Regions from separate parts of the Desulfovibrio sp. SGI.230 genome, predicted to be linked through region 3. Evidence: predicted binding sites of a transcription regulator. Region 3 holds the regulator's gene; each other region holds the start of a gene.
The links. Region 3 encodes sigma-54, which starts transcription at its own class of promoters, with help from an activator protein. Its sites were predicted from a motif close to CTGGCACGGNNNNTGCTT; they were not measured.
Positions count from the first base shown of each region.

Region 1: a site for sigma-54 is predicted at 1,116-1,133, ahead of hpsG ((2S)-3-sulfopropanediol dehydratase). Genes of this name have one in related genera too.
Region 2: a site for sigma-54 is predicted at 790-807, ahead of hpsG ((2S)-3-sulfopropanediol dehydratase). Genes of this name have one in related genera too.
Region 4: a site for sigma-54 is predicted at 1,238-1,255, ahead of nifJ (pyruvate:ferredoxin (flavodoxin) oxidoreductase). Genes of this name have one in related genera too.

Region 1 covers NZ_JBNPKS010000002.1:148,783-150,986, forward strand. The annotation lists gene ACQRAG_RS02690 (sigma-54-dependent Fis family transcriptional regulator) at 1-903, opposite strand, end outside; gene hpsG ((2S)-3-sulfopropanediol dehydratase) at 1,174-2,204, shown strand, end outside.
Region 2 covers NZ_JBNPKS010000021.1:20,835-23,038, forward strand. The annotation lists gene ACQRAG_RS11545 (TRAP transporter substrate-binding protein) at 1-365, opposite strand, end outside; gene hpsG ((2S)-3-sulfopropanediol dehydratase) at 869-2,204, shown strand, end outside.
Region 3 covers NZ_JBNPKS010000004.1:168,661-170,864, reverse strand. The annotation lists gene rpoN (RNA polymerase factor sigma-54) at 167-1,597, shown strand; gene hpf (ribosome hibernation-promoting factor, HPF/YfiA family) at 1,620-2,159, shown strand; gene rapZ (RNase adapter RapZ) at 2,201-2,204, shown strand, end outside.
Region 4 covers NZ_JBNPKS010000016.1:42,183-44,386, forward strand. The annotation lists gene nifJ (pyruvate:ferredoxin (flavodoxin) oxidoreductase) at 1-1,088, opposite strand, end outside; gene ACQRAG_RS10735 (FAD-dependent oxidoreductase) at 1,767-2,204, opposite strand, start outside.

The sequences.
Region 1 (2,204 bases), on a different contig from region 3:
CAGCATGCATTGCAGCGATCCGCCGTCCGTCAGGTTGAAAAAGCACTCCCTGTCCCGGATGTTCTTGCGGGACTGGATCATCATCAGCAGGGACTCGGCGCTCCCCAGCACATCATTGATGTTGCCCAGGGGCGCAGGCGGCGGCGAGATGTGGAGCATGCTCCGGCCGGTGCAGTTGGCGGCCTTGATCCCCCCGTTCTTGTCCAGGACGACGATCCCGGTGTCCACCTGTTCCAGGATGGCCTCCTGGTCGCTCAGCAGGTCATGCAGATGGTGCTGGTCACTGATGTCCTTGGCAGCCATCAGGACCATGCCCGAGGTATGCAGATGATAGAGCTCCAGCGGCAGGGCGATGGTCAGCACCCCCAGCATGCGCCGCTTGCCGCCAAAGATGGGCGCCGAGATGCAGCACAGGTCTTCTTCCTCCCGGATGAGATGCTCTGCTCCGAACAGCTCCACCACACTCTGTTCGCGCAGGCACAAGGCCGTGCTGGTGGTCCCCTCGTATTCTTCCCCCATCAGCATCCCCAGGGAAAGCAGGGCCGCCGCCGCGCGGCTCTTCGTCCCCACATGCTTGTGCAGCAGCACCCCGTCGCCGCTGGTGAGCAGGACGACGGTGGAGGAACTGCCCAAAATGGTGTTCAGGTATTCGATGACGGGGATGGCACAGGCCAGCAGTTCCCTGTTCTGCTGCATGACATGGGTCAGGGCGCTCTGCTCGAGGCATGTCCTTTTTTTGGCCAGTTTCGTCCCCAGAAAAGGAAGGCAGCGTTTCCACGACTCCAGGACAAGAGGACGCACCCGGCCTTCCGCCGCAGCCTGATCCCCTGCCAGGAATGCCTGCTTTGCCTTGACGATATCCTTCCAGTACGCCGCATCACGATAATCGATAGTTTTCCCCACAAAGACCTCGCTCAAGGTTGACGACCGGTTTATATGACCTGAAACAGGACACCACAAACACCGGACATTGTCCACAAAGAAAGCACATGTCCTGTATTTGGACATATCAGCATGTCCTCACGGCCTTTCCGCGCCGCCCGCATGTGCTCCTTTCTTCACAAGCAACAAGCAGACCAAAATATAACAGGCTAAAAACTCTCGTTTTTTTATATTTGGCATGTCCTGTGCATTAAGTGGGACAAATTTCACTTCTATGCAAGGAGATGTGTCATGATGAATTGCTGCTGCTGTGAAAGTCAGCAAGAAGCGTGGATCCGCGAAGCTGCCGAAGGCAAGCCCAACCGGTTCCGCAAGGACAACCCCCGCGTCATCGACATGCTGGAGTCCTTTGACTGCACTCCGCCCTATGTCGACATCGAGCGCGCCCGCTATTTCACCGAATCCATGAAGCAGACGGAAGGCCAGCACCTGACCCTGCGCTGGGCCAAGGCCCTGATGAACGTGGCCCAGAAGATGCCCGTCTATATCGAAGATACCCAGCTCATCGTGGGCCGTCTGGGCACCGACAAGGGGCGCTACGGCATCGTCTATCCCGAACTGGACGGCGACTTCTATGAAGGTGTCCTGGCTGACTTCGCCACGCGCGAGAACCCGCCGATCCGCATCGACAAGGAAAACATCCCCGTTCTCCTCGGCGAAATCGGTTCCTACTGGAAGGGCAAGACCTACCATCACGCCCTGTTCCAGAACATGCCGGAATTCTGCCGCCACAATGCCTATTCCGATGCCGAGGGCCTCTCGCCCCGCTACATCGTTTCCGAGTCTTCCTCGCTGCGTTCCAGCCTGCAGTGGGTGCTGGACTTCGACAAAGTGCTGAAGCTGGGCTTTGCGGGCGTGAAGGCCGACGCCATGCGCCGCCTGGAGGCCCTGGACCCCGAGAACCCCGCTGACCAGCTGTACAAGCGCCCCTTCCTGGAAGCCGTGGCCCTGGTCTGCGACGCGGTGGTGGTCTTTGCCCACCGCCATGCTGCCCTGGCCCGTGAAAAGGCCGTGGCGGAAAAAGATCCTGTCCGCAAGCAGGAACTGCTGGAGATCGCCGAACGCTGCGAATGGGTGCCCGAACATCCCGCCCGCACCTTCCATGAAGCCGTGCAGTCCCACTGGTTCGCCCAGGCCTTCTCCCGCCTGGAACAGCGCACGGGCTGCATCATCTCCAACGGCCGCATGGACCAGCAGCTCATCTCCTACTACCGTCAGGACATCAAGGCCGGCATCCTGGACGAGAAGAAGGCCCTGGAGAT
Region 2 (2,204 bases), on a different contig from region 3:
GCCTTGTACAGGGCCTGCTGGTGAACCGGAGAGGTCACATAGGGCAGGTCGATGGCCATGTAAGCCTTGGAGAAGCTGGCCAGGTTGGGGGTGGAGCTGGAGGAAAGGTCCAGCGTACCGGCCTGGGCGGCTTCGGTGGTTACACGGTCACTGCCCAGCTGGCAGTTGGGGAACAGCTGGATACGGATCTTGCGATGGCTTTTTTCTTCCACCAGCTGCTTGAACTTTTCATAACCCACGGTGACGTTGTTGCCGGGAGCCATGGGATGACCAAGACGCAGGACCAGCGGACGTTCCGCATTGGCGGCGACGCTGAAGCCGAGAACCATGGCCAGAGCCAGAGCCAGAACAGTAAGTTTACGCATGCCACACCTCACATGGTTTATGGGGACACAAGACGGATGTCTTGTGCATAATTTCTCAAATGCAAGAATGCTTCTTCACCTCCGAATCTAAACGAGCAAAATTTTTTTTTCAACAAGCGCCAGTCATTTTAGGGGTTTATGGAGATATTATGATAACTGTTATTACATTTTTGGTGCAAAAATGCATCATTTTGGGCGGGGGGAAATTCGGGAAGAATTTTTTTTTGATCTATCTGACAGTCAAGCCTTCACAGCCAGAATGCTGCATTTGATGCTGCTTTCAGTGTCATGAAAATGATGCATTTTGGCATCATCGGCCTCTGAAAAGGCTGTGAAAAAAATTTTTAGACGCAAAATTGCATCATTTTGATATATTTGCTGGGGGGCTAAAAAAAATATATTAAAAAATCAATATGTTACCAAAATGGCACAGGCATTGCTATTTATTTCGCAAGCGATTCGTCGCGAAATATGTCAAACACCCTTTCAAGAGGAGAACAGATATGTCTCAGACCGTTTGCGAATGCAGATCCCCCCAGGAACAGCGCCTGCTCGATAAGATCGAAGGCAAGGTCGACCGTTTCCGCGCCACCCACGAGCGCGTGTTCCGCATGCTGGAACGCTTCGACGGCATGAAGCCCCGCATCGACATCGAACGCGCCCTGTACTTCACCCAGTCCATGCAGGAAACCGAAGGCCAGCCCCTGGTGCTGCGCTGGGCCAAGGCTCTGATGCACATCGCCCAGAACATCACCGTGTACGTGCAGGACGACCAGCTGCTGCTGGGCCGCGCCGGCTGCGACGGCCGTTACGGCATCCTGTACCCCGAACTGGACGGCGACTTCCTGGACATGGCCGTGAAAGACCTGCCCACCCGCGCCACCTCTCCTGCCACCATCACCGCTGAAGACGCCAAGCGCGTGATCGAAGAGATCGCTCCTTACTGGAAGGGCAAGACCTACCACGAAGCTCTGGCCGCCGCTCTGCCTCCGGAAATCCACAAGCTGACCTACGACGATCCCAAGGGCCTGATCTCCCGCTTCATCGTCAACGAAACCTCTTCTTTCCGTTCCTCCATCCAGTGGGTGCATGACTACGGCAAGATCCTGAAGCGCGGCTTCAACGACATCAAGCGCGAAGCCCAGGAAAAGCTGGCCGCCCTCGATCCCGCCAGCGCCAAGGACATGTGCGAAAAGAAGCCCTTCCTGGATGCCGTCGTGATCGTGTGTGACGCCATCGTGCTGTGGGCCAAGCGCCACGCTGACGAAGCCCGCAAGGTGGCCGAAAAGACCGACGATCCCGTCCGCAAGGCCGAACTGCTGCGCATGGCCGCCAACGCCGAACGCGTGCCCGGCGAACCCGCCCGCGACTTCTGGGAAGCCTGCCAGAGCCAGTGGTTCGTGCAGATGTTCTCCCGTATCGAACAGAAGACCGGTACCACCATCTCCAACGGTCGTATGGATCAGTACCTGTACCCCTACTACCAGCAGGACATCGAAAACGGCAGCCTGGACAACAAGAAGGCCATCGAACTGCTGGAATGCATGTGGGTGGGCATGGCCGAATTCATCGACATGTACATCTCTCCCTGCGGCGGCGCCTTCAACGAAGGTTACGCTCACTGGGAAGCCGTGACCGTGGGTGGCCAGACCCCCGACGGCCGCGACGCCACCAACGAACTGACCCACCTGATCCTGAAGTCCAAGCGCGAATTCCCGCTGCACTACCCCGACCTGGCCGCCCGTATCCACAGCCGCTCGCCTGAAAGCTACCTGTGGGACGTGGCCGAGACCATCAAGGACGGCTCCGGCTTCCCCAAACTGATCAACGACGAAGAAG
Region 3 (2,204 bases):
GAAAAGCCGTTCAGGACGCTCCGCTGGCGCGGGGCGTCCTTTTTTTATGCAATGACTTGAAATATTCCCTTTTTTGTGCTCCCGGTCCAGCCTCCCTTGCCTATTGGTGCAGCATGTGGCATGGTATTTGAAACGTAGAAAATTTTTACTGACAGGATAGCACCCCATGGCATTGGAACTTCGTCAACAACTCAAATTGTCGCAGCAGCTGGTCATGACCCCCCAGCTGCAGCAGGCCATCAAGCTGTTGCAGCTTTCTCGTGTCGAACTTCTGGAGACCGTCCAGCAGGAATTGCTGGAGAACCCCTTCCTGGAAGAGGCCCCGGCCAATGAGCCCGTGGCTCCGCAGGATCAGGAGGAGCCGCGGCACGAGAAGCCCCAGGACGAAGTCTATGACGAAGACCTTTCCCGCAATGCCGACTGGGAGGAATATCTCGGCGAATTCGCCAGCACGCCGCGCACCTCGCAGGGGCGGGAACTGGAGATCGCGGAAGAGATCTCTCCCCTGGAGGCCCGTTACTCGGCCAAGCCCACGCTGGAAGGCCATCTGCTCTGGCAGCTGCATCTTTCTACCCTGACGGACGAGCAGAAGGAGATCGGCGAGATCATCATCGGCAATCTGGGCTCGTCGGGCTATCTGCGGGCCAGCGTGGAAGAGATCGCCGAGATGGCGTCCACCACGCCGGAGGCCGTGCAGACCGTGCTGGAGCGCGTACAGCTTTTCGACCCGGTGGGCGTGGCGGCCCGGGATGCCCGCGAATGTCTGCTGGTGCAGCTGAAGAGCCTGCGCTACGACCGTGACCCCATCCTGCTGGAACTGGTGCAGTCGCATCTGGAAGATCTGGAAGCCCACCGCTACAAGCCCCTGCTGCGCAAGTTCAAGCTGGATATGGAAGGCCTGCGCGAGTACCTGGACATCATCCAGTCCCTGGAGCCCCTGCCCGGTGCCAGCTTCGACGGCAGCGAGCCCACCTATGTAAGCCCTGACGTCTTCGTGTACAGCGTCGGTGACGAATTCGTCATCCTGCTCAATGAAGATGGTTTGCCGCATCTGCAGCTCTCCAGCATGTTGCGTGATGGCGTTCCCTCCTGTAATGAAAAAGAGAAGGACTACGTTTCGGAAAAGGTGCGTTCCGCATCCTGGCTCATCCGCAGTCTGTACCAGCGGCAGCGGACGCTGTATAAAGTGGTGGAGAGCATCGTCAAACATCAGCAGCCCTTTTTCCGTGACGGCGTCACCAAGCTCGCGCCGCTCATCCTCAAGGATATCGCCGACGATATCGGGATGCATGAATCCACGGTCAGCCGCATCACCACCAACAAGTATGTGGCGACGCCGCACGGCATCTTCGAACTGAAATTTTTCTTCAACAGCGGGCTTGAACTGGACGATGGAAGTCAGGTAGGCTCAGAGAGCGTCAAGGCTCTGATCAAAAAGTTCATCGCTGGCGAAGATCCCAAATCGCCCCTGAGCGACGAGCGGCTCGGCGAGTTGCTCAAGGAACAGTTGAAGGTCAATATCGCACGGCGCACGGTGGCCAAGTACCGCACGGCGCTGAACATCCCCTCATCCTCAAAGCGCAAGGAACATTTCTGATTCCTGCACCACGGGAGGTTCTATGAACATTGCTTTCACTTTCAAGAACTTCGAGGCCTCCGATCATCTGAAGAAGTATGCCCGTCGCCGCATGGAGAAGATGGGACGCTTTTTTGGCAAGGCTTCCGGACTGGAAGTCGGTGTTGTGCTTACTGTGGACAAGTTCCGGCATCGCTGTGAAGTGACCATCGCCGGCGAGGGGCTGCACCTGAGTGCTTCCGAGCAGTCTTCCGACATGTACGCCGCCATCGACCTTGTGGTGGACAAGGTCGAGGCCCAGATCAAGAAGCACGTCTCGCGCGTCAAGGAACAGCGCCGTCAGGCCCGCAACGCCAGCGTGGACGTCTTCACCTACAACCTGGAAGCCGATCCCGATGAAGAACCCGCCGTGGTGGGCACCGAGCGCTTTGCGCCCAAGCCCCTGCATCTGGACGAAGCCCTGATGCAGCTGGAATCCATCGGCAGTGAGTTCCTGGTCTTCATCAATGCCGAGACCGACCGCGTCAATGTGGTGTACCGCCGTCGCATCGGCGGCTATGCCGTCATCGACCCCGTCCTGTAAAGACTTCGGGGCCCCCGCAAGGGGGCCCCTTCGAGATTGCCATGA
Region 4 (2,204 bases), on a different contig from region 3:
AGACCGTAACGGCCGCCCACGATGGTGGGAGCTTCGCCCTTTTCCATGAAGGCAGTGCACACGTCCTGGTACAGGGGCTCGCCCAGGGAACCGGGTTCCTTGGTGCGGTCGAGGACGGTGATGGTGGTGGCGGTGGCGGGGATGGCCTGCAGCAGGTGTTCGGCCGAGAAGGGACGGAACAGATGCACTTTCACCAGACCCACGCGCTGGCCGCGTTCGTTCAGGTAGTTGACGGTTTCCTGGATGACTTCACAGGAGGAACCCATGCTGATGATCACGCGGTCGGCTTCGGGATGGCCCACGTAGTCGAACAGGCGATGCTTGCGGCCGGTGATGGCGGCCACTTTCTTCATGTTTTCCAGCACGATGCCGGGCACGGCGTCATAGTACAGGTTGCTGGCTTCGCGGTTCTGGAAGAAGATGTCGGGGTTCTGGGCGGTGCCGCGGATATGGGGATGTTCCGGGTTCATGGCATTGGCGCGGAACTCTTCGACCTTGTCCCAGGGAACCAGCTTGCGGATGTCTTCGTAATCGATGGTCTCGATCTTCTGCACTTCGTGAGAGGTACGGAAACCGTCGAAGAAGTGGCAGAAGGGCACGCTGGCGTCAAGGGCGGACAGGTGGGCGACCAGGGCCATGTCCATGCATTCCTGCACCGAAGAGGAGCAGAGGAAGGCAAAACCGGTCTGGCGGCAGGCCATGACGTCCTGATGGTCACCGAAGATGGACAGGGCGTGGGAAGCCAGGGCACGGGCCGAAACATGGAAGACGCCGGGCAGCAGTTCGCCGGCGATCTTGTACATGTTGGGGATCATGAGCAGCAGGCCCTGGGAAGCGGTGTAGGTGCTGGTCAGAGAACCGGCAGCCAGCATACCGTGCACGGCACCGGCGGCACCGGCTTCGGACTGCATTTCACGCACGGTCACGGTCTGGCCCATCAGGTTCTTGCAACCCTTGGCAGCCATTTCGTCCATGACTTCGCCCATGACGGACGAAGGGGTAATGGGGTAAATGGCAGCCGTGTCCGACAGAGCGTAGGCAATATACGCGGTGGCGTTATTGCCGTCCATGGTTTTCATTTTCGCCATCTGTTCCTCCTTGCGCGCCTATCTTGGCGCGCATGTTTTTCCGGAATGGACACACCGGCAAGCGGTGGTCTTGTGCAAACAGAGAGGATCCATCGCATCATGCCGTGGCATGAGGCCGGAGCGGCCCGGGCGGAAGAAGCCCGAAAAAACGGCCGGGACCGTGCCTGTTCGCAATGGATGAGCCCTACCACAAAATTGTTTGTTTGAACAGTCTAATGTGGGCAGGCTGTGAAAAAAAATGCGCAAGCATTTTTGCAAGAGAAACAAAGGAGTTAGAAAGATATTGAGCCGCTGCGGCCCCGCAGGACGCGTGACCGGCGCCTTTGTCTCTCTTCAGGCTGCCTACTAAAAAGGGCGACAAAAGGCAATAACGGAAAATACCATGAAATATGTCATGTGATTATAGCCCGCAAAACGGCGCTGCGCAAGGCTTTGAAGGTCCTCCCGGCAGGGCTTGGGAAGGGGCGGTGCCCTGCCGGTCATGGCACCTTGCTGCGGCAGGCTGCTGACCGGGAAAGCGCAGGGAAGGGAGGCGGGCGAAGAGGCCGTTCCCCGGCCTTTAGGGGTGGCCGGGTACCCGGGGCGACTGCCGCCGTGCCGGACAGGGGCCCGCCGGCAGGCCATGAAAAAAGGGGCCCCCTGACGGGAGCCCCTTGAACAGGTCACAAGGACAAACAGCTAGATCTTGCCGCCGGTCTTGAGCACGGCCTGCATGCCGCCGGCGGCGTTGACCACGTCGGTGATGCCGTTGCGGGCCAGGATCAGCACGCTGTCATAGGCGCGCAGACCGGTGTTGCAGATGATGGCCACAGGACGGTCCTTGGGCACTTCGTTGACCCGGCTGGGCATCTCTTCCAGAGAGATGGAGTGCCATTCGGGATGGACGGCCTGCACGGCCTGACCGGCCTTGGCGGGACGGGCGTCGATGAAGAAGATGTTGTTCTCGGCGCGCTTTTCCCACAGCGCCATGAACTCTTCGGAGGTGATGGGCTTCACACGGCCGGCCAGCACGTTGTCGGCCACGTTGGCCACCACGTTGACCACGTCCATGGCAGAGGCGAAAGGCGGCGCGTAGGAGATCTCCAGGTTGGAGATGTCTTCCACGGTGGGCTTGCC